One region of the Enterococcus sp. LJL128 genome, then DNA from elsewhere that is predicted to be linked to it. Evidence: a T-box and tRNA genes for the amino acid it is inferred to sense, from the RefSeq annotation. Region 1 holds a T-box; the other holds one or more tRNA genes.
The links. A T-box is a leader RNA that pairs with one kind of tRNA and senses whether it is charged. The one in region 1 lies ahead of leuS (leucine--tRNA ligase), so its partner is inferred to be a tRNA-Leu.
Positions count from the first base shown of each region.

Region 2: it has a tRNA-Leu gene. The T-box ahead of leuS (leucine--tRNA ligase) is inferred to sense a tRNA for this amino acid. The anticodon was not compared.

Region 1 covers NZ_JBXPBP010000002.1:97,653-110,961, forward strand. The annotation lists gene mnmM (tRNA 5-(aminomethyl)-2-thiouridylate-methyltransferase MnmM) at 1-421, opposite strand, end outside; gene mnmL (tRNA modification radical SAM protein MnmL/YtqA) at 421-1,389, opposite strand; gene AC1Z3K_RS03425 (phosphatase PAP2 family protein) at 1,406-2,056, opposite strand; gene AC1Z3K_RS03430 (DUF4097 family beta strand repeat-containing protein) at 2,438-3,487, opposite strand; gene AC1Z3K_RS03435 (DUF1700 domain-containing protein) at 3,489-4,139, opposite strand; gene AC1Z3K_RS03440 (LysM peptidoglycan-binding domain-containing protein) at 4,440-6,470, shown strand; T-box leader at 6,518-6,743, shown strand; gene leuS (leucine--tRNA ligase) at 6,865-9,378, shown strand; gene fosX (FosX/FosE/FosI family fosfomycin resistance hydrolase) at 9,650-10,051, shown strand; gene abc-f (ribosomal protection-like ABC-F family protein) at 10,400-12,007, shown strand; gene AC1Z3K_RS03460 (amino acid ABC transporter substrate-binding protein) at 12,165-12,983, opposite strand; gene AC1Z3K_RS03465 (amino acid ABC transporter ATP-binding protein) at 12,998-13,309, opposite strand, start outside.
Region 2 covers NZ_JBXPBP010000023.1:11,131-16,948, forward strand. The annotation lists gene AC1Z3K_RS17515 (hypothetical protein) at 87-269, shown strand; gene AC1Z3K_RS17520 (pyridoxal phosphate-dependent aminotransferase) at 706-1,923, opposite strand; gene AC1Z3K_RS17525 (hypothetical protein) at 2,090-2,395, opposite strand; gene AC1Z3K_RS17530 (PH domain-containing protein) at 2,629-3,072, shown strand; tRNA gene AC1Z3K_RS17535 (tRNA-Leu) at 3,176-3,259, opposite strand; gene AC1Z3K_RS17540 (GNAT family N-acetyltransferase) at 3,542-4,063, shown strand; gene AC1Z3K_RS17545 (hypothetical protein) at 4,170-4,508, shown strand; gene AC1Z3K_RS17550 (hypothetical protein) at 4,637-4,777, opposite strand; gene AC1Z3K_RS17555 (hypothetical protein) at 5,216-5,605, opposite strand.

The sequences.
Region 1 (13,309 bases):
CATAATAAACGACGAGAATAATTCGCCCTTTGGCTGTTAGCCGCTCTAGAACAGCATTTACAGCTATTTCTGTAGTTGCTGGCTGAGTGATAATTTCTTTATCGCTTTTTGGCAAATACCCTAGATTAAATATAGCCGCCTTAACAGTAGTATTTGAAGGCAAAGCCTCACTGATTGTTTCATGTCCTTGATGAAGTAATTCTACTTGTTTGGAGAGCTGAGCAGCTTCAAGCCGTTTTGCCGTGTTGGCAATAGCAGTTTCCTGAACATCAAAAGCGTAAACTTTTCCAGAGCTGCCGACTAGAGAAGCTAATAGTTCTGTGTCATGTCCATTACCCATCGTTGCATCGATTACGTGATTACCCGGCTCAATAACCTCTTTCAGCAGCGTATGGCTGAAGTGTAAAGCAGTTTGCAGCATTAAATCATCACCTTTACTTCTTTTCGGGCATTGTATTTCCCTTGGTAGCTATCCCGTGTTTTCATTTCGTTGTCTATCGCGTTTAGCACTTCCCATTTTTTTAGACTCCACATCGGACCAATGAGAGAATCGTAAGGAGCGTCGCCAGTTAAACGGTGTATAATAATTTCCGGCGGAATCATTTCCAGCTGATCACAGATTACTTCAACATATTCTTCCCGGGTCATTAATTGTAGACGTCCTTCATTATAGTCCCGCATCATTTTTGTGTTTGTCATTAAGTGAAGCAGGTGAAGCTTAATTCCCTGAATATCTGAATCCAGAATTGTCCGCCGCACATTTTCCAGCATCATCTGCCTATCTTCACCTGGCAGACCGTTAATTAGATGAGTACATACACGAATGCCGTGTTTTCTAAGCTTTTCTACGCCATCTAAATAGGTTTGGTAATCATGGGCACGATTAATTGCTGCACTAGTGTCTTCAAAAGTTGTCTGTAGTCCTAACTCTACCCAAAGATAATAGCGTTGATTCAGTTCGGCTAGATAATCAACGACATCATCCGGCAGACAATCCGGGCGTGTACCGATTGCTAGACCTACAACACCAGGTTCGTTGACCACCTGCTCAAAGCGGTGACGAATGACCTCGACAGGCGCATGTGTGTTAGTAAAGTTTTGGAAGTAGACGATGTACTGATCAACATTCGGCCACTTGCCATGCATCATTTGTATTTCCTTTTGAAATTGGACTGGCAGAGGATCATGAGGGGCCACAATCATGTCGCCGGAACCTGATACACTGCAGAAGGTACAGCCGCCTTTGGCAACAGTCCCATCCCTGTTTGGACAGTCAAATCCGCCATCAACAGGTACTTTAAAAATCTTTCCGCCAAATTGCTTACGCAACGCATAATTCCATGTATGATAACGTTTATTGGCATCATCTGTATAAGGAAATAAAGTCATATTATCTTCTTCTTTCTCAAGGTTGTTTATTTTTGAAGCGTAAAGTAAAGCGTAATTTTTGATAGATAGGGTAGGTCATCAGCAGCCAGAAAAGTCCAAACGAAAATCCGCCAAGTATATCACTGGGGAAGTGAACACCCAGATAAACTCTGCTAATACCAATAAATAGAATAATGATACCCAATATTACCTGCAGGATGCGGCAAAGCATCTTTTTTTCTATAAATAAGGGCAGTAATAAAATGATTGTACCATAAAGAAGAACACTACCGGTGGAATGCCCGCTTGGAAAGCTGGAGCTGTGCTCGATGACCAGATGTTCAAGCGTAGGTCTTTCACGCATGAACAGCAGCTTAACCAGCGGATTGAGAACACCAGCAGCAAAGGCTGTATTGGCGAATAGCCAGATTGCTTCTGCGTAGTATTTCTTTAAGAACAGAACCCCGGAAGTCAAGACTGCCAAGACTGCAACAGTCAAAGGATTCGCTAGCTTTGTGTACCAAATGAAAAATTGATTTAGAGCTGGATAAGGACCTCGAATACTACCAGTAACTGCCTGGTCGAAGTTGTGCAGCGATTCAGGATAAAATTTTACCAAATAGCCTAGAAAAATGAAAATCAGCAGAAAGCAGCTCCCGGCAAATTGGTAATAGAGTTTGTTTTTCATAGCGTCGATTCCTTTATAAAAATTTTGATTAATTTAACCATACGAATAACAGTATAGCTTATTGTAGGAGATTTGAGAAACTGTCGATTTCTGTTTAATAAAATGTTAACGAAAAACTTTTGCTGAGACTGTCCTATAAGAAAAGAGAAAACGGGTTGGAACCTGGGAGACACAAACGATGTTTTCGGTTTTTAAAATCGAAAGAATGTAATCTAAACGCAAATTCCTCAAAAAAAGCCGAAATATACTGGAAAACAGGCTAGGCTATTTTCCAGTATATTTCGGCTTTTTCACAGAGCTGACCATTTTTGCCGCAGCTCTTTTTTGTGATTGGGTTAATTAATAGTTAGAAGCGATAAGAAATGGGTCGGATAATATAGATTATTCCCAGTCATCATCCATGTAATCTTCAGGATATGCCCCAACGCCCGTGACATAGATGTCTCCAGTTGCTGTCTTAAGTTCAAATTTTGAACCGTCTTTTCCTCGGGAATAAGTATTATTTTCTGTATCAAAGATGCTGACATCACCTAAATCGGACTGAGCTTTAATTGAAATGTTTTCTACCTCTTCGTAGAGTTCGATATCAATATCACCGTGCTCCATAATCGCTTTGAGCTCCTTAGGCCATTCTTCACCATACAAGTAAATTGAGCCGTTTTTCCCAGATAAATCAGCTTCGCCGCGAAGATTCTGAATATGAAACTCGCCACTTTTCGATTCAGCTTTAGTCGTTGTACTCTTAATGTTTGTCAGATAGATATCACCTGTTGAAGTTGTTAAATCAATCGTATTTCCTGAAAGTTCATAGGCATCGATTTTTCCATGATCATTTTTTATAGTAAGTTCATCAATTGTTGCTTCGCCAAAAATATCAATGTCGCCGCTTTTACTTGTCAGATTAACTTTCTCAGCAGTTGAGCCAGCAAGTGAAATTTCTGAGTGATCGAGGTCTACATCCAGCTCTTTTGCTGTAAAATTAGATAAGTATACACTGCCAGTCGCATCTCCATCAACAACGACACGATCAATATCTGAAGGTACAGTCAATGTTACATGGGAAGACTCTATATGAAACATACGGAATTGAAAATGATCTGTGCCTTTGTTTTTAGTACTACCGTTCACAGTGGCGGTCAGCTTATCTCCAGATTCATTGACATCTAAAGAACCTTTTAATGGTTCGGTAACGCTGCTTCGTGCTTCCATTTCAATTTTATTTGTTGCTGATGATTCAATGACATAATCAGTATCTCCTGATAGCTTCAGGTGGAGTTCCTTAATTTTATCCGTATTTTTAACAGTATACTCTTCGTTTTTTACTTCTACCATACTTGTTTTAGCGCGTTGGTAGAAAACAGCACTCCCAACAGCTCCTACACCCATCGCAAGGATCCCAATAGCTAAAAAGAAAATTGTCGTCTTTTTCATATTATCCTCTCCCTCCGAACACTTTTCCATGCCATTTGATGTAGCGCTTCAGTGATGCAAAGAACAATCTGGTCAATGGAGTTAAAATCATTATTCCGATTACTCCGGCTCCAGACAAGAAGACGCTAAAGAATAATTGAAACAGTCCGGCATCATTGAAGCCGACAATGACTGAATAGACACCAAGTATCGGTGATAGCAGGAAGAGCACTGCAGCCAGCCAGCAAGAGAAGACAACTGCTGCAAAAGCGAAAAACATCCAAAACATAAATAGGAAATCAAATGCCAGTAGTGCACAAATCTTCAGCACACGAACACCAGGTTTATCAGGTCTTTTGTAGTCATAGTGATCATCGTAAGGGTGATCATACATATCTTTTTCATAGGGGTCGTAATCCTGAACAGGCGAAAATTCCTGCCAGCCATCTCTTGTCAAACGTTTTTCAGGAACTTCAATATCGAATTCCTGTAAAATTTCTTCTGCAATAGAACGAGGTTTGCCTAAGCTTTTTGCAATTTGCTCTTCAGCTTCTCCAGAAGCAATTCGTTCGTCAAAAATCTCTTCGTATTTGTCTAAAACAGCTGCCTGCTGCTGATAGGATAATGGCTTTAAATATATTTTCAGTTCAATCAGAAAATGTTCTTTATTCATAAGTTCTCCCTCATTTCATTTTTATCTTTCTGTAGTAGTTCTCTCAAATACACTATAAATTCTAATTGGTGGAATAACAAGTGGTTTTGAGTAAAATCGGTCTAAGGTAAAGGTGGAAATAGGTCTTTAGTCGTAGTCGTTCAGTAAGTAAAAAATATAATTCTTATATAACATCAAATTCGATTTATATAATTTAAAGATAAATAGCTGATGAATGATTATATCTTTTAATTTTTTTTAAAAAAAGGTATACTGTTAGTTGAGTAATTTTCTTTTTTACTACTATCGGAGGACTTAATTATGGAAAAATTATCACGCAAAGAAAGAAGGAAAGCGGAACAAAATTATCGCACAGCGGAACAGCTGAAAAAAAGCACAACAATGCTTGGATCAGCACTAGCGCTATCATCAATTGCCGGCTCAACGATTATACTGCCAAAAGCGGTGGAGGCGACAGAGGGTGGAAGCAACAGTGCAGAAATTAGCCCGTTGCTTGATGGTTTAACGACTGAAACACAGCTTCAACAGGAAGAGACAGCAACAACTGAAGAAACTACAGAAGAGACCACACAAACAGAAGAAACGAATGAAACAGAAACAGGAGAATTACCGACAGAGACGACAGATAGTATAGAAAGCGAAGAGACACAGGCCCCTGTACTGCCGGAAGAAGAGAAACCTTCTTCAACGGATGAAATTATTGGAGCCAGCCCGTTTGCAGCTTCTGCTAGAAGTGCTGTAACAACATCTTCATTTGTTGCAAGTATTGCTGGTCATGCAAAATCTGTAGCCACCGCTAATGATTTATACGCTTCTGTGATGATTGCTCAGGCAATTCTGGAAAGCGGCTCTGGATCAAGCTCATTGTCACAAGCACCTTATTACAATTTATTTGGCATTAAGGGCAGTTATAATGGTCAATCTGTATATATGAATACTTGGGAGTATTTGAACGGGCAATGGGTCGTGAAAAATGAGGCTTTTAGAAGCTATCCATCTTTTACAGAATCATTTGCAGATAACGCCTACGTCTTGAGAAACACTTCTTTTCAGGCTGGTGTGTATTACTATTCAGGTGCATGGAAGAGCAATACCAACTCTTATACAGATGCAACAGCGTGGCTCACAGGTCGGTATGCAACAGACCCAAGCTACGGTACAAAACTGAATTCAATTATTTCGGCAAACAATCTTACACAGTACGATACTCCGTCCACTGGTGGAAATACAGGTGGAAACGGAAATGGGGGGAATACTGGCGGAGGCTCATCATCCGGCGGCAGCACAACACAAGATGTTATTCATACAGTTGTTTCAGGCGACAGTTTATGGGCTCTTGCGAGTAGATATGGAACATCAATTGCCAACATTAAAAGTTGGAACAATCTCTCCAGTGATGTGATATACATAGGACAGAAGCTGACTGTACAAAAAGGCAGCTCGTCCGGGGGCAGTACCGGCGGAGGTTCATCCTCTGGGGGCAACAATAACTCAGGTGGCTCAGGGACAACGACAGACACATACTATACAGTAAAATCAGGGGACAGCCTGTGGGCCATTGCGAACATAAACGGTGTAAGCATCGCTAATTTACGCAGCTGGAACAATATCAGCGGTGATATCATTCATCCTGGACAGCGGCTGATTGTCAAAAAAGGCAGCGGCGGCAGCTCTGGCGGAAATACTGGTGGGGGTTCATCCTCATCCGGCGGCAACAATAATTCCGGCGGCAGCACAGGTACAACGACAGACACATATTATACGGTAAAATCAGGGGATAGCCTATGGGCCATCGCAAACATAAACGGTGTAAGCATTGCTAATCTACGCAGCTGGAACAATATCAGCGGAGATATTATTTATCCTGGACAGCGGCTGATTGTCAAAAAAGGCAGCGGCGGCAGCTCTGGCGGAAATACTGGTGGGGGTTCATCCTCATCTGGCGGCAACAATAATTCCGGCGGCAGCACAGGTACAACGACAGACACATATTATACGGTAAAATCAGGGGATAGCCTGTGGGCCATCGCAAACATAAACGGTGTAAGCATTGCTAATCTACGCAGCTGGAACAATATCAGCGGAGATATTATTTATCCTGGGCAACGCCTTGTTGTTAAAAAAGGCAGCGGCGGCTCCAGCAGCTCTGGTTCTTCTTCGAATAACTCGGGAGGCTCCAGCAGTTCGAATAGTAAAACCCATGCAGTGAAGAGCGGAGATACATTATGGGGATTGGCGCAGCAGTATTCAACAACCGTTCAGAGAATCAAACAGTTGAATAATTTATCTGGAGATACCATTTATATCGGGCAACAGCTGAAAGTTGCGTAAAAGGATTGAATTCCTTCTGAAAATTTGTTAGTATAACGTCATATATCAATACAACGATGATAAGGAGTAGTAGAAAGAACTCTGTTTTAGAGAGCGCATGGCTGGTGAAAATGCGCACAGAAGCTTTTGAACTCGCCTTGAAGTTGATTTTTGCTGAAAATTAGAGTTGAAGTAGGCAGAAACGGCGGCGTCCGTTAACACGCTAAAGGTCTATTCAAACAAAGCGGATAGACAAATTTAGGTGGTACCACGTTGGCATTCAACGTCCTATGGGATTGTTTTCCATAGGACGTTTTTTATTTTTATCAGGTAAAAGACACGCCCTGTGTATAACAGCTGTAAGGGATACCAGTATTTATCAAATGTATTGAAAATGAACAATTGGAGGAGAAAAATGAATTACGATCACAAAAAGATTGAAAAAAAATGGCAAAAATATTGGGCGAAAAACAATACGTTTAATACCCATGATGATCCTGAAAAAGAAAAGTTTTATGCGTTGGATATGTTTCCCTATCCATCAGGACAAGGTCTTCATGTCGGCCATCCGGAAGGGTATACAGCTACAGATATTTTATCTCGGATGAAAAGAAGTCAGGGCTATAATGTTCTTCACCCAATGGGCTGGGATGCATTCGGACTACCTGCAGAGCAGTATGCACTGGACACAGGAAATGATCCGGCAGAATTTACAAAGAAAAATATCGAAACATTTAAACGACAAATCAATTCATTGGGCTTCAGCTATGACTGGAATCGTGAAATTAATACGACGGATCCTGAGTATTATAAATGGACACAGTGGATTTTCACTAAGCTATACGAAAAAGGGCTGGCCTATGAAGCAGAAGTAGCTGTAAACTGGGTACCGGAGCTGGGAACCGTTATTTCAAATGAAGAGGTTATCGATGGAAAAAGCGAGCGGGGCGGTTATGATGTTATCCGCAAGCCTATGCGTCAGTGGATGCTGAAAATCACGAAATATGCAGACCGTTTGCTGGACGATTTAGATCTTGTTGACTGGCCGGAAAATATTAAAGAAATGCAGCGAAATTGGATTGGCCGTTCTGAAGGCGCAAATGTAACCTTTAAAGTGGAAGGAACAGATAAGGAGTTTACTGTTTTTACAACGCGTCCTGATACATTATTCGGTGCCACTTATTCTGTATTAGCCCCTGAATTGGCGCTTGTACAGGAAATAGTAACTGACGAACAAAGAGAACAAGTGGAAGCTTATATTGAAGAGGCTGGGAAAAAATCAGATTTGAACCGAACAGATTTAGCGAAAGAAAAGACTGGAGTTTTTACTGGTGCTTATGCAGTAAATCCAGTCAATGGTGCGAAAATCCCAATCTGGATTGCTGATTATGTGCTGGCTTCTTATGGTACAGGTGCAATCATGGCAGTTCCAGCACATGATGAACGTGACCATGAATTTGCTAAAACTTTTGGATTGGAAATTATTCCTGTCCTAGCCGGCGGAGATGTTGAACAAGAAGCTTTTACAGGCGATGGTCCTCATATCAACTCAGAGTTTCTTGATGGAATGGATAAAGAAGAAGCAATTACTGTAATGAATCAGTGGTTAGAGGAACACGGTGCTGGGAAAACAGAAACTAGCTATCGCCTGCGTGACTGGCTATTTTCCCGTCAGCGTTACTGGGGAGAGCCGATTCCGGTGATTCATTGGGAAGATGGAACGACAACAACTGTTCCAGAAGAAGAATTGCCGCTGGTACTGCCAAAAACTGATGATATTAAGCCAAGCGGAACTGGAGAATCGCCGTTAGCAAATATCGAGGATTGGATTAATGTTGTTGATCCTGAGACTGGTAAAAAAGGCCGACGTGAAACCAATACAATGCCGCAATGGGCTGGCAGCTCATGGTACCATTTGCGCTATATTGATCCACATAATAAACAGATGATTGCTGATCCTGAAAAGCTGAAGCGCTGGCTGCCTGTGGATATTTATATCGGCGGGGCAGAGCACGCGGTTCTACATTTGCTGTATGCTCGTTTCTGGCATAAATTCCTTTATGATATTGGTATTGTTCCGACGAAAGAACCTTATCAAAAATTATTTAATCAGGGAATGATTTTGGGTCAAAGCTTCCGTGATTCTCGCGGTGCTTTAGTGCCAACGGATATGGTGGAAAAACGTGACGGCATCTGGGTAAACAGTGAAAACGGAGAAGAGCTGGAAGAATCTCCAGCCAAAATGAGTAAATCACTAAAAAATGTGGTCAATCCTGACGATGTTATCGAGAAATATGGTGCAGATACACTGCGTATGTACGAAATGTTCATGGGACCTTTGGAGGCATCGATTGCCTGGAGTGAAAATGGCTTGGAAGGCAGCCGTAAATTCCTTGACCGGGTTTGGCGTCTAATTGTAGATGAACAAGGAAAAATGCGGGACCGCATTACCACAGTTAATGATGGAAAACTGACAAAAGTTTACCATCAAACGGTTAAGAAAGTAACCGAGGATTTAGAACAGCTTCATTTCAATACAGCAATTTCTCAGTTGATGGTCTTTGTTAATGAGGCAAATAAGGCAGAGGTTCTGCCTTATGAGTACGTGGAAGGCTTTGTTCAGCTATTGGCGCCAATTGTACCCCATTTGGGTGAAGAACTATGGGCAATCCTGGGGAATGAAGGCAGCGTTGCTTATGTTGTCTGGCCGGCATATGATGAAAGTCAGCTAGTCGAGGATGAAGTTGAAATTGTACTGCAGGTTAATGGAAAAGTCAGAGAAAAGCTGGCTATTGCTAGAGGACTAAGTAAAGAAGAAATGGAAGAGAAAGCCATGGCTTCAGAAGGCATTAAGTCCTTTCTTGAAGGGAAAACAGTTCGTAAAGTAATTGTTGTTCCGGATAAACTAGTAAATATTGTAGCGAACTAAAACGATAGAGAAAATAAAGCTGGACCAAAAGTGTTTTACTTCAAGAATCAGAGAGGCACTGTTCAACATCAACTACCTCACTGTGTTTCTTAGCAATAAGCCGTACTCTAGGAAAATGATTCCATACATTTTCAATAGAGTACGGCTTATTTTCGAAGAAGCGGTTTTGGGACCACCATTTATTCGGAGTTAGGTATACTAAGAGGTTGGGGATTTATTATTGTTCCAAACCAATTTTACTCTAAAAGAAAAGGATATTTAAGGAGGGATAGTGATAGAAGGCTTGAGTCATCTGACATTCATTGTGAAGGATATAGAAAAAGCCGCTCGATTTTTCCAAGAACTATTTGATGCAAAAGAGGTTTATTCAAGCGGCGAGCAGACTTTTTCAGTTTCCAAGGAAAAATTTTTTCTAATTGGTGAGCTATGGATAGCAGTTATGGAAGGTGAGAGCTTACCAACGAGGACGTACAATCATGTTGCTTTTAAAATTGAGCAGGATGATCTAGATGACTATATCCGAAAAATCGAGGCGTTAGGCTTAGATTTTAAAGATGGTCGAAGTAGAGTTGAAGGAGAAGGCAGTTCTATCTATTTTTACGATTATGATAACCACCTATTTGAGCTGCATACGGGAACACTTGAGGAAAGACTAGGACGTTATCAGCAATAGACAGATTGCATGGCTTCTCTCCCCATGTTACAATATGAAAATAAGAAAAAGATAAGGTGGTGAATAAGCATGATGGTCGTTATGTCAAAAATAACATATAGAGTATTTGATTTTCTTGGATTTATTTATTTTTGCTATAACATTATTTCCATTTTTTTCTATCAAGGGACAAGTGTGTTCAAAAATAGAAAAATAATCAAATAAACAGACCATTCAGACTTATTCATACGAATTCGATTAATGAATTAAATAACGTAGTAGGTCATGGGTATTTCTTTCCTGTGGCTTTTTTTTATATCATTATAAGATATATTTCCAAGGTTCTGAATGGCAGAAAAGAGGAAAACAATGTTAATTCAATTACAGGGAGTAGAAAAAAATTACAGCACGTATCCATTATTTGAAAACTTAAATATAAAGATTGAAAAGGGGGAACGGATTGGAATTGTAGGAGCAAACGGCTCTGGAAAAACGACAATTCTGAAAATGATTGCGGGGATTGAAGGAATAGACAAAGGAACAATCAGTATTCAAAAGAATACAACAGTCGGGTATTTGGCTCAGGTCCCAGAAGCAATTGAGCAGACGGTTAGGGAATATTTGCTAGCTTCATTTGAAGAAGTCAATGGACTTCAGAAGCAGCTCAAGTATTTGGAAGAGCAGATGGCTAATCCTCAGGCAGATTTTGACCGGCTTTTGCTGCGCTATGGTCGTTATCAGGAAGAGTTTGAGGGAATTGGCGGGTATGATATTGAAAACCGGCTGGAAATGATTACAAATGGATTATCAGTTGCCCATTTATTGAATTCCCGCTTTAATGAGCTTAGCGGCGGCGAGCAGACTATTGTTAATCTAGCCAGAATTCTATTGCAGCAGCAGGAAGTCATGCTGTTGGATGAACCTACCAATCATCTGGATGTCCAGCGTATCAATTGGCTTGAAGGGTACCTTATTCATGAAAAAGCGACCTGCCTGATTGTTTCTCATGACCGTCAGTTTTTGAATACAGTTGTAGAAAAAATAGTTGAGATAGAAGATGGCGCTGGTTGGGAATATAAAGGAAATTATTCCGCATATAAGCAGCAGAAAGAAGAGCGTCTGGAAAAACTGCGAAGAGATTTTGCAGAACAGCAGAAGGAAATTCAAAAAATGAAGCTTGCAATCAGAAGATTTAGACAATGGGGGCATGAGGGCGATAATGAAAAGTTCTTTAAAAAAGCAAAGCAGCTGGAACATCGTCTGGAAAAAATGCAAAAAGTACCAAAGCCTAAAGTAGATAGTCAAAATCTAGGAAGCGGTATTTTTCAAAAAGCAGATCGTTCTGGAAAGGAAGTTCTTATTGTTAAGGATATCGCCAAAAGCTATGATTCCCGTACTTTATTTGGTCACAGTAGTTTTACCTTGTTCTGGCAGGAGTGTACAGCCATCATCGGGGGAAATGGTGCCGGAAAGACAACTTTAATGAAACTGATTCTGGGAGTGGAAGAACTAAGTGATGGAGAACTTCGTTTGGGAAGTAATGTGAAAATCGGCTACCTTCCTCAGGTGATTCAGTATGAACAGCCTCAGCGAACGATTTTACAGGAATTTATGTATGAATGCTCTTTAGGTGAACAGGAAAGCCGCAGAATTCTAGCTGGCTATTCCTTTTATAAAGAAGATGTGCTGACGCAGCTCAGGTTTCTCAGCGGCGGAGAAAAAATTCGGCTGGAGCTGGCAAAGCTGATGCAGCAGCAGATTAACTTTTTATTACTCGATGAGCCTACCAATCATTTGGATATAGAGACAAGGGAAGAAGTCGAGGAGATTCTAAGTGATTTTAAAGGTACTTTGCTGGCCGTTTCACACGACCGTTTCTTCCTGGAAAAAATGTTTCAGCACTTTCTAGTAATCGATCACCAGAACATTACTAAAGAGACTGGAAACTATGCAGAAATCATGAATCAAGAAAAGTAATGAGAAGTAATCGTAGAACTAAAACAGCAGAAGCAGACAAGCAGTTCATTGAGAACAGCTGTCTGGCTGCTGTTATTTTTATTGGAATCATAAATACAAAGTTTTTATAGATAATGACAGTATCATTCAGCATAGCTTTTAAATGTAGTCCGAAAAGCTAATGACTTGTTACATCTTCACCAAACCATTTTTTTGAGATTTTTTCCAGCTGACCGTTTTTCTGTAGTGTTTCAAAAGCAGCATTAATTTTATCTGCTAGTTCAGGGTCTGTTTTGCGGATACCCACGGCAAAGGTCTCTCCTTCAAATGCCCCAGTCACGATAGAGTAGTTAGAAAGATTATCCTCATGAGAGAGGTAGTAATTGGCATACACTCGATCAATCAGCAGCCCGTCAATTCTACCTGATTTTAAATCCATAAAGGCTTCATTAAAACCGTCATACAAAACAGGTGTCTGATCTTTAACAAAATTTTTCAGAATTTCCGGCTGTTCTTCAAAGCTGTGGTAGCCAGATGAACCGTTTTGAACACCAAGGATTTTCTCTTTCATATCGGAAAATTGATTAATCTTGTTCTTTTTTAATGAAACGACAACCTGTTCATTTTTCATATAATCGTTGCTAAAAAGGACTTTTTCTTCCCGTTCAGCTGTTTTGGAATAGCCGTTCCAGATAAGGTCGATAGTTTGATTTTGCAGTTCATTTTCTTTCATTGACCAGTCAATCGGCTGGAAGTCAATTTTTATGCCGTATAAATCAAAAACAGCTTTTGCCAAATCTACATCGAAGCCAATAATTTCACCTGATTTGTTTTGGAAACCCATTGGAACAAAAGAGTCATCCAGACCAATGATAATGCGTTTTTCTGTTTCAATTCGCTGCCACTGATCAGCGTTGCTTCTTTTTCTACTGCAGCCGGTAAAAAATAAAGTCAGGAGCAGAACGATTGGAATAAATAAGAAAAAAGTTTTTTTCATAAAAATGTTCCTTTCTATTGAACCGGAGCAACCGTTAATAATTGATCAGCGATATTCTCCGCAAAGTGCATGTCATGGGTAACAACAATCTGAGTGATTCCTTCTTCTTTTAAGCCTAAAATAACTGCTTCTACCTGCTGCCGTAATTCCGGGTCTAGTGCACTTGTTGGTTCATCATAGCCTAGAACCTTTGGCTTCATAGCTAATGCACGAGCTAAAGCTACCCGCTGCTTTTGCCCGCCGGAAAGTTGATAAGGATAGAGTGTTTCTTTTCCGGAAAGACCTAGCCGGTCAAGCAGTTCCAACGCTTCGTTAATGCTTTCCTG
Region 2 (5,818 bases), on a different contig from region 1:
TATTGCATAATAAACTGCAAGAATATACTTCACTCACTTCACCAACTGTCAACATCACTTTATTTTTCGAATAAGGAGTGTTATTTATGACACAAGAAAAGAAGGTAAGTTTTAATTGGGAAAAAGGCAGTCATGTCGGTTATATCGAAAAGGAGTATGAGAATTCCTATCTAATCGTTGTTAACGACCCCAGCTCTGATATGGAAGAAAAATACACTAATCGTATGGTCATCAGTAAAAAACAGTGCACCTTGATTGAATGCAGCTGACCAGATAACAGACACAGTATTATTAAATAAAGTGCTCGGCAAATCTTTCAGACACTCCCGTCTGAAAGATTTGTTTTTTATTTAATAACCATAAGTTATTTTTTCAGCCTAATTATTAGATTCTCTCTTATCTCACACTTCTGCACAATCTTTGCTTTTTAACAATCCACTCAATCGAAATTCCCCAATAAATCGGTAGTATCAACAAAGCTTGAATCATCTGTATATCCAACTGTTACCAACTTTTGTAGTATCCAGTAACTAAAAAATTTCAGCTAATCCAGCATTGCATATTTTTTAGCCTTCCTTTGTTAACAAGAGGCATAAAATCAAAGGTAGGTCAATCCACCCAAAAAAGCATATGCTTTTAGAGTTTTCAATAGATTAGAAAAAAACAAACAGTCTGGAATTAGGTATTATTCCAGACTTTTATTAATTATTTTTGTCTATAGGTACTTAAAAATTCTTCCATTTTTTCCGTTGTATATTTTAAATCTTCCATTTTAGGTAAATAAACTATCCGGAAATGATCAGGCTGCTGCCAATTGAATCCGCCCCCATGAACTAAAAGAATATGGTGTTCATGAAGAAAATCCAAAACAAATTTTTCATCATCATAGATATTAAAACGAGCAGTATCAATCTTAGGAAAAATATAGAATGCTGCTTTAGGCTTCACAACTGAAAGACCGGGAATTGCATTGATTGCATTATAAATGTACTCTCGCTGCTCATAGATCCGTCCGCCAGGAAGAAGGAGTTCATCAACACTTTGATAGCCTCCAAGGGCTGTTTGAATGATTTGCTGAGACAGCACATTCGAACACAATCTCATTGAAGAAAGCATATTTAGCCCTTCAATGTATCCCTGTACTCGTGACTTATCGCCGCTCAGTACCATCCATCCACATCTAAAGCCTGCTACACGATGAGACTTAGACAAGCCGTTTAATGTGACCACAAACAAATCCGGCGCAAGCGTTGCGATTGGGATATGAATCAGCCCATCCATCACCAGACGATCATAAATTTCATCAGAAAAAATAATTAAATCATTTTCTCTTGCGACTTTAACAATTTCCTCCAACAATTCTTTAGGGTAAAGTGCACCTGTAGGATTATTGGGATTAATAACAACAATCGCTTTTGTATTTGCTGTAATTTTAGCTTTAATATCATCGATATCAGGATACCATTCTGCCTGCTCATCACAGATATAGTGAACAGGATGTCCGCCAGCCAGTGAAACAGATGCTGTCCACAACGGATAGTCCGGCGTCGGTACCAGTACTTCATCTCCATTATCAAGTAATCCCTGCATACACATAGTAATCAGTTCACTGACACCATTTCCTGTATAAATATCATTGATTGTAACATTGGGAAACTGTTTCAGCTGACAATATTGTTCAATCGCTTTTCTAGCAGAAAAAATCCCCTTTGAATCAGAATATCCTTCAGAGTTACGGACATTCATAATCATATCTCTGACCACTTCATTTGGCGCATCAAAGCCAAACGGGGCGGGATTTCCAGTATTTAACTTCAAGATATTGATGCCTTCCTCCTGCATTCTATCAGCTTCTTCTAAAACAGGACCACGGACATCGTAACTTACATTTTCAAGTTTCTTTGATTTGTCAAAATTTCTCATACTGAATCCCTCATTTTCAAAATTTATACTTTTAAAATTACGCCAGTCTCTCAAAAAAAGCAACGATATTTTCTGAATTTTAGCTATTTTTTTATTTCATCAATAATTATGTTAGAAATATATCATTAAAGAGCCTTTTTCCACGTGTTTACTCAGCAAAAAAATTTCACTTGTTGAAAAAAACTGGTGAAATTCGCTTTATCTTTTTAAGAAAAGGCGCTCCTCTTATGCAAAAGCCTAAATGAAACAATTGTTTACATTTTCTGCAGCGAAAAAAATGACTGACCGTATATTGTGTTTCGGCCATAAGTATCTCTTCAGTCTTCTCTAAAGGACAATTCCCGCCTCCATAAGAAAGTTTTTTCTCCTTAACAAGTTCACGGCAAAGCAGCAACGCATTCCCTTGATTTGACTCCCCATGCCCTTCAAATAATGGTACCTCTTTACACACTTTACATTTTCCAAAAATCATCTTTTCCTCCTAACAAATATACACTAAAAATGAATCAATCTATGAATTCAGGCTGCTGGTTCAATATATCCCTTAAATAACCAATAAAGGAATAAACAATCGCTCTAGCCTCTATTTCTTTTAGTAGTTTTATGGTTTAATTTATTATAGACAGTAACAATTGATTTGTGGTAAAAAAGCAGTTGTCATTGTATTGGTATAGAATAAACTATAGCATAAAGCGAGGAATAAAAATGGCGAAATTTGGTTTTGGTACTATTGTACAAGGAGCACTAGGTAATTATTCTGAAAAAACACCAAAGGAATTAACGAATGAATATCGTGGTTACTTATTCGATGGCGAGGAAATTGTTATGGGCTATCAGTTGGTACGCGATGCGTTGATTTTTACGAATTATCGAATTATTTTTGTTGATAAGCAAGGAGCTACAGGTAAGAAGACCTCTTTCAAATCTGTTCATATGGAATCCATTATCGATGTGGAAATGGAGACTGCCGGCTTCGGTGTGGATGACAGTGAAATTGTCGTTACCTATCTAACAAATGTTAATCAGCGGTCAAACAATGAAAGCCATGCAAAACATAAATTTGAATTTCCTAAGAAGACAGATATTCTCCCTCTTTACCAATATCTTGGGAACATCTCTATGGAGAACCGCCGTCGAATCAATGGGTAATTATACAGGTAAAAAAACAGAGAAAAGCATGATTGCTTTTCTCTGTTTTTTCTTCTTTTCCATGACAAAATAAAAAAGCAGAAGAAATTTCTGCTTTTAAGGATGCGGTCAAGAAGACTCGAACTTCCACGGTATTTCTACCACTAGCGCCTGAAGCTAGCGCGTCTGCCAATTCCGCCATGACCGCATTTAATATAACAAAACGTCTCAACCCCGACTAATTTATAATAATGTTTTATATAAATTTTGTCAAGCATCTTCTACAATAACCTTTGGACTGCTTCCTTTTCTGAAATAACCATCTATATCAACTATTAGCGGGGCTAGAGTTGGTAATAAGAGACTGCTCATTTTCGCTTTTTTTATTCACAAATATGCACATTTATAGCTCCTTAGCGAAACTTTTCATGGTAAACTATTAGTTGTATGATTACATAATCAAAATTTTTTTGAAGGAGTGGATGAAGCGATGGAAATAATGGAAACAGAAAGACTGCAGCTTTTTGAATGGTCGGAAGATACACTTTATGGTCTGCAAAGCTTCCTTCAGGATGCTGAAGTTATGTATGCCTATGAACATAGTTTTTCGGATCAGGAGGTACGCAGCTGGTTAGAATGGAATCTTTCTAACTATAAGGAGCTAGGTTATGGCTTATGGGGCTTAAAAGAAAAAGCATCTGGAACAATTATCGGGGAATGTGGTTTAACTCATCAAGAAATCGCCGGCACGTCTTACTTGGAAATTGGTTATCACCTCAGAAAGGATTTTTGGCATAAAGGCTATGCAGCTGAAGCGGCTGAATACTGTAAAAACTATGCCTTTGAAAAACTTAGAGCCCCCTCAGTTGTATCCATTATACGAGATACCAATCTGTCTTCTATGCGGGTAGCCATCCGAAACGGAATGCTTCCAACTGAGCGTTTCGTTAAGCATTATCAAGGCATTGACATGCCTCACTATCTTTTTGAGGTAAAAAACAACCGGATATAAAGTCTAGAACTTTAACCAGCATTAACAAGATTACAAATTAAATTTTTCTTACTTTAATTGATTCTAGGCTGATTTTTACTTTGCTAATACAATTTAAGGAGTACGTATGATAGATTTTATGTTGAGTATTTCATTTAGTATAACCATAGGCTTAATTGTTGGCTTTATCTGGGGAATCTATTCAAAAATTCTTCGTCCAAATCAAAGAGAATTGAATCGAGCCAGCTTTCTAACACAAAAAATGAAAGATTATAGTACCATCATTAATTTATTTACCTTTCTACTTTTAGGAATTGGACTGGTTTGGACATTCTATTTTATGTTTATTGGAATTATTGATCCTTCTCAAACTGAGTATGCAACAAATGTTTCTCAGTTAATTGTCTCTGTTTTAACTGTATTTTCCATTATCATTGCCTTCTATCAATTTTTAAAAGGGCAATAATAAAAGAAACAAGAGCAGCTTGAATGAAATGTAGTGCCTCAAAAAGTCAAACTTTTAGGGGCACTACAAAATGATACTTATTTCTTTTATCTAACTCGATTTTAAAAATAGTTAATTATAAATACAATCTATCTAAAAATCCGTTTATTCCTAACCATCTCTGCATTCATCGTATCAAAACCGAGAATAATTGGCTGCTGACATTTCAGTACCTGCTGTTGGCGCTCGATAACTTCATTAAATTCCTCGTAATTTCTCAGTTCCTCCAAGCAGAATACCCCTTTTAAAATAACATTTTCAAAAGTATCCATTTTAAAACAGTGTACACATCCCTTAGGATTTCTACAAACATGGTTAATAATTGGATCCTTTGATTCCAAATAAAACTTTAAGGAATAATAGCTAGTTTTAACAATAGGAGCAGAACATATTTTGCTATGTGGAAATCCGGCATCTTCATTCACCGTCAGTGCAATTACATCACAGTCATTTATTAGTTGTTCAATCTTAGTTCCTATATCTATTCCCCTCTTATAGTAGAATATATCCACTATAATAAAAAATCATCTCCTCTATAAACAAAAGACACTTTTATTTAAAGAAAGCTAATCAACCAAGTTATCCCGTAAAATTTTGTTGATTTATATTTAGACAAAAAAGAATAAATTAAAAAACATATATGTTTTTTATTAGTTTAAAGTAAAAGCTCAAATCTGTTTACAAATCCTTAGATAATATTTTAAGTCAATAACCGAAAGAATTACTCCTACAACAAAGCTGATAAAATGAATAACTACTCCTGAATAATCGATAAAACCGCTCCGGTACAAGCTTACTAAATTTCCAACAATCAATGGATTAATTATATATGGTCTCCTTGATAAATCTTTAATGAATTTATTTTTTCCAAGCTTTACATAGTCGAAAATCACCATTCTATACCAAGCATAGAAGTCGGCAGAAGAACTCTGCATAATAAAATCAGCAGGAAAACGTACGATAAGAAAGATTAGCCCCGTTGCTATTGTACTTAAGAAAAGCACAATTAGCAGCCAAAAGCTTTTTGTACGTTTATGAAACAGCCAGGCTAAATCCATAAGCAATACATTACCTATCTGGTGAGACAATTTGAAATAGTAAAAGGAATACATAAACAGTCAATAAAACTCTTTATCAGCAATAAATTTTTCAGAATTGAAGACTAAAGCTTCATTCGCTAAGCCATTAGTCAGATAATCCAATACAAAAATGATACACATAGAAAAAAGAAAGAATACAAAATAGATATTTATTAGCTCTTCCCTGTTCAA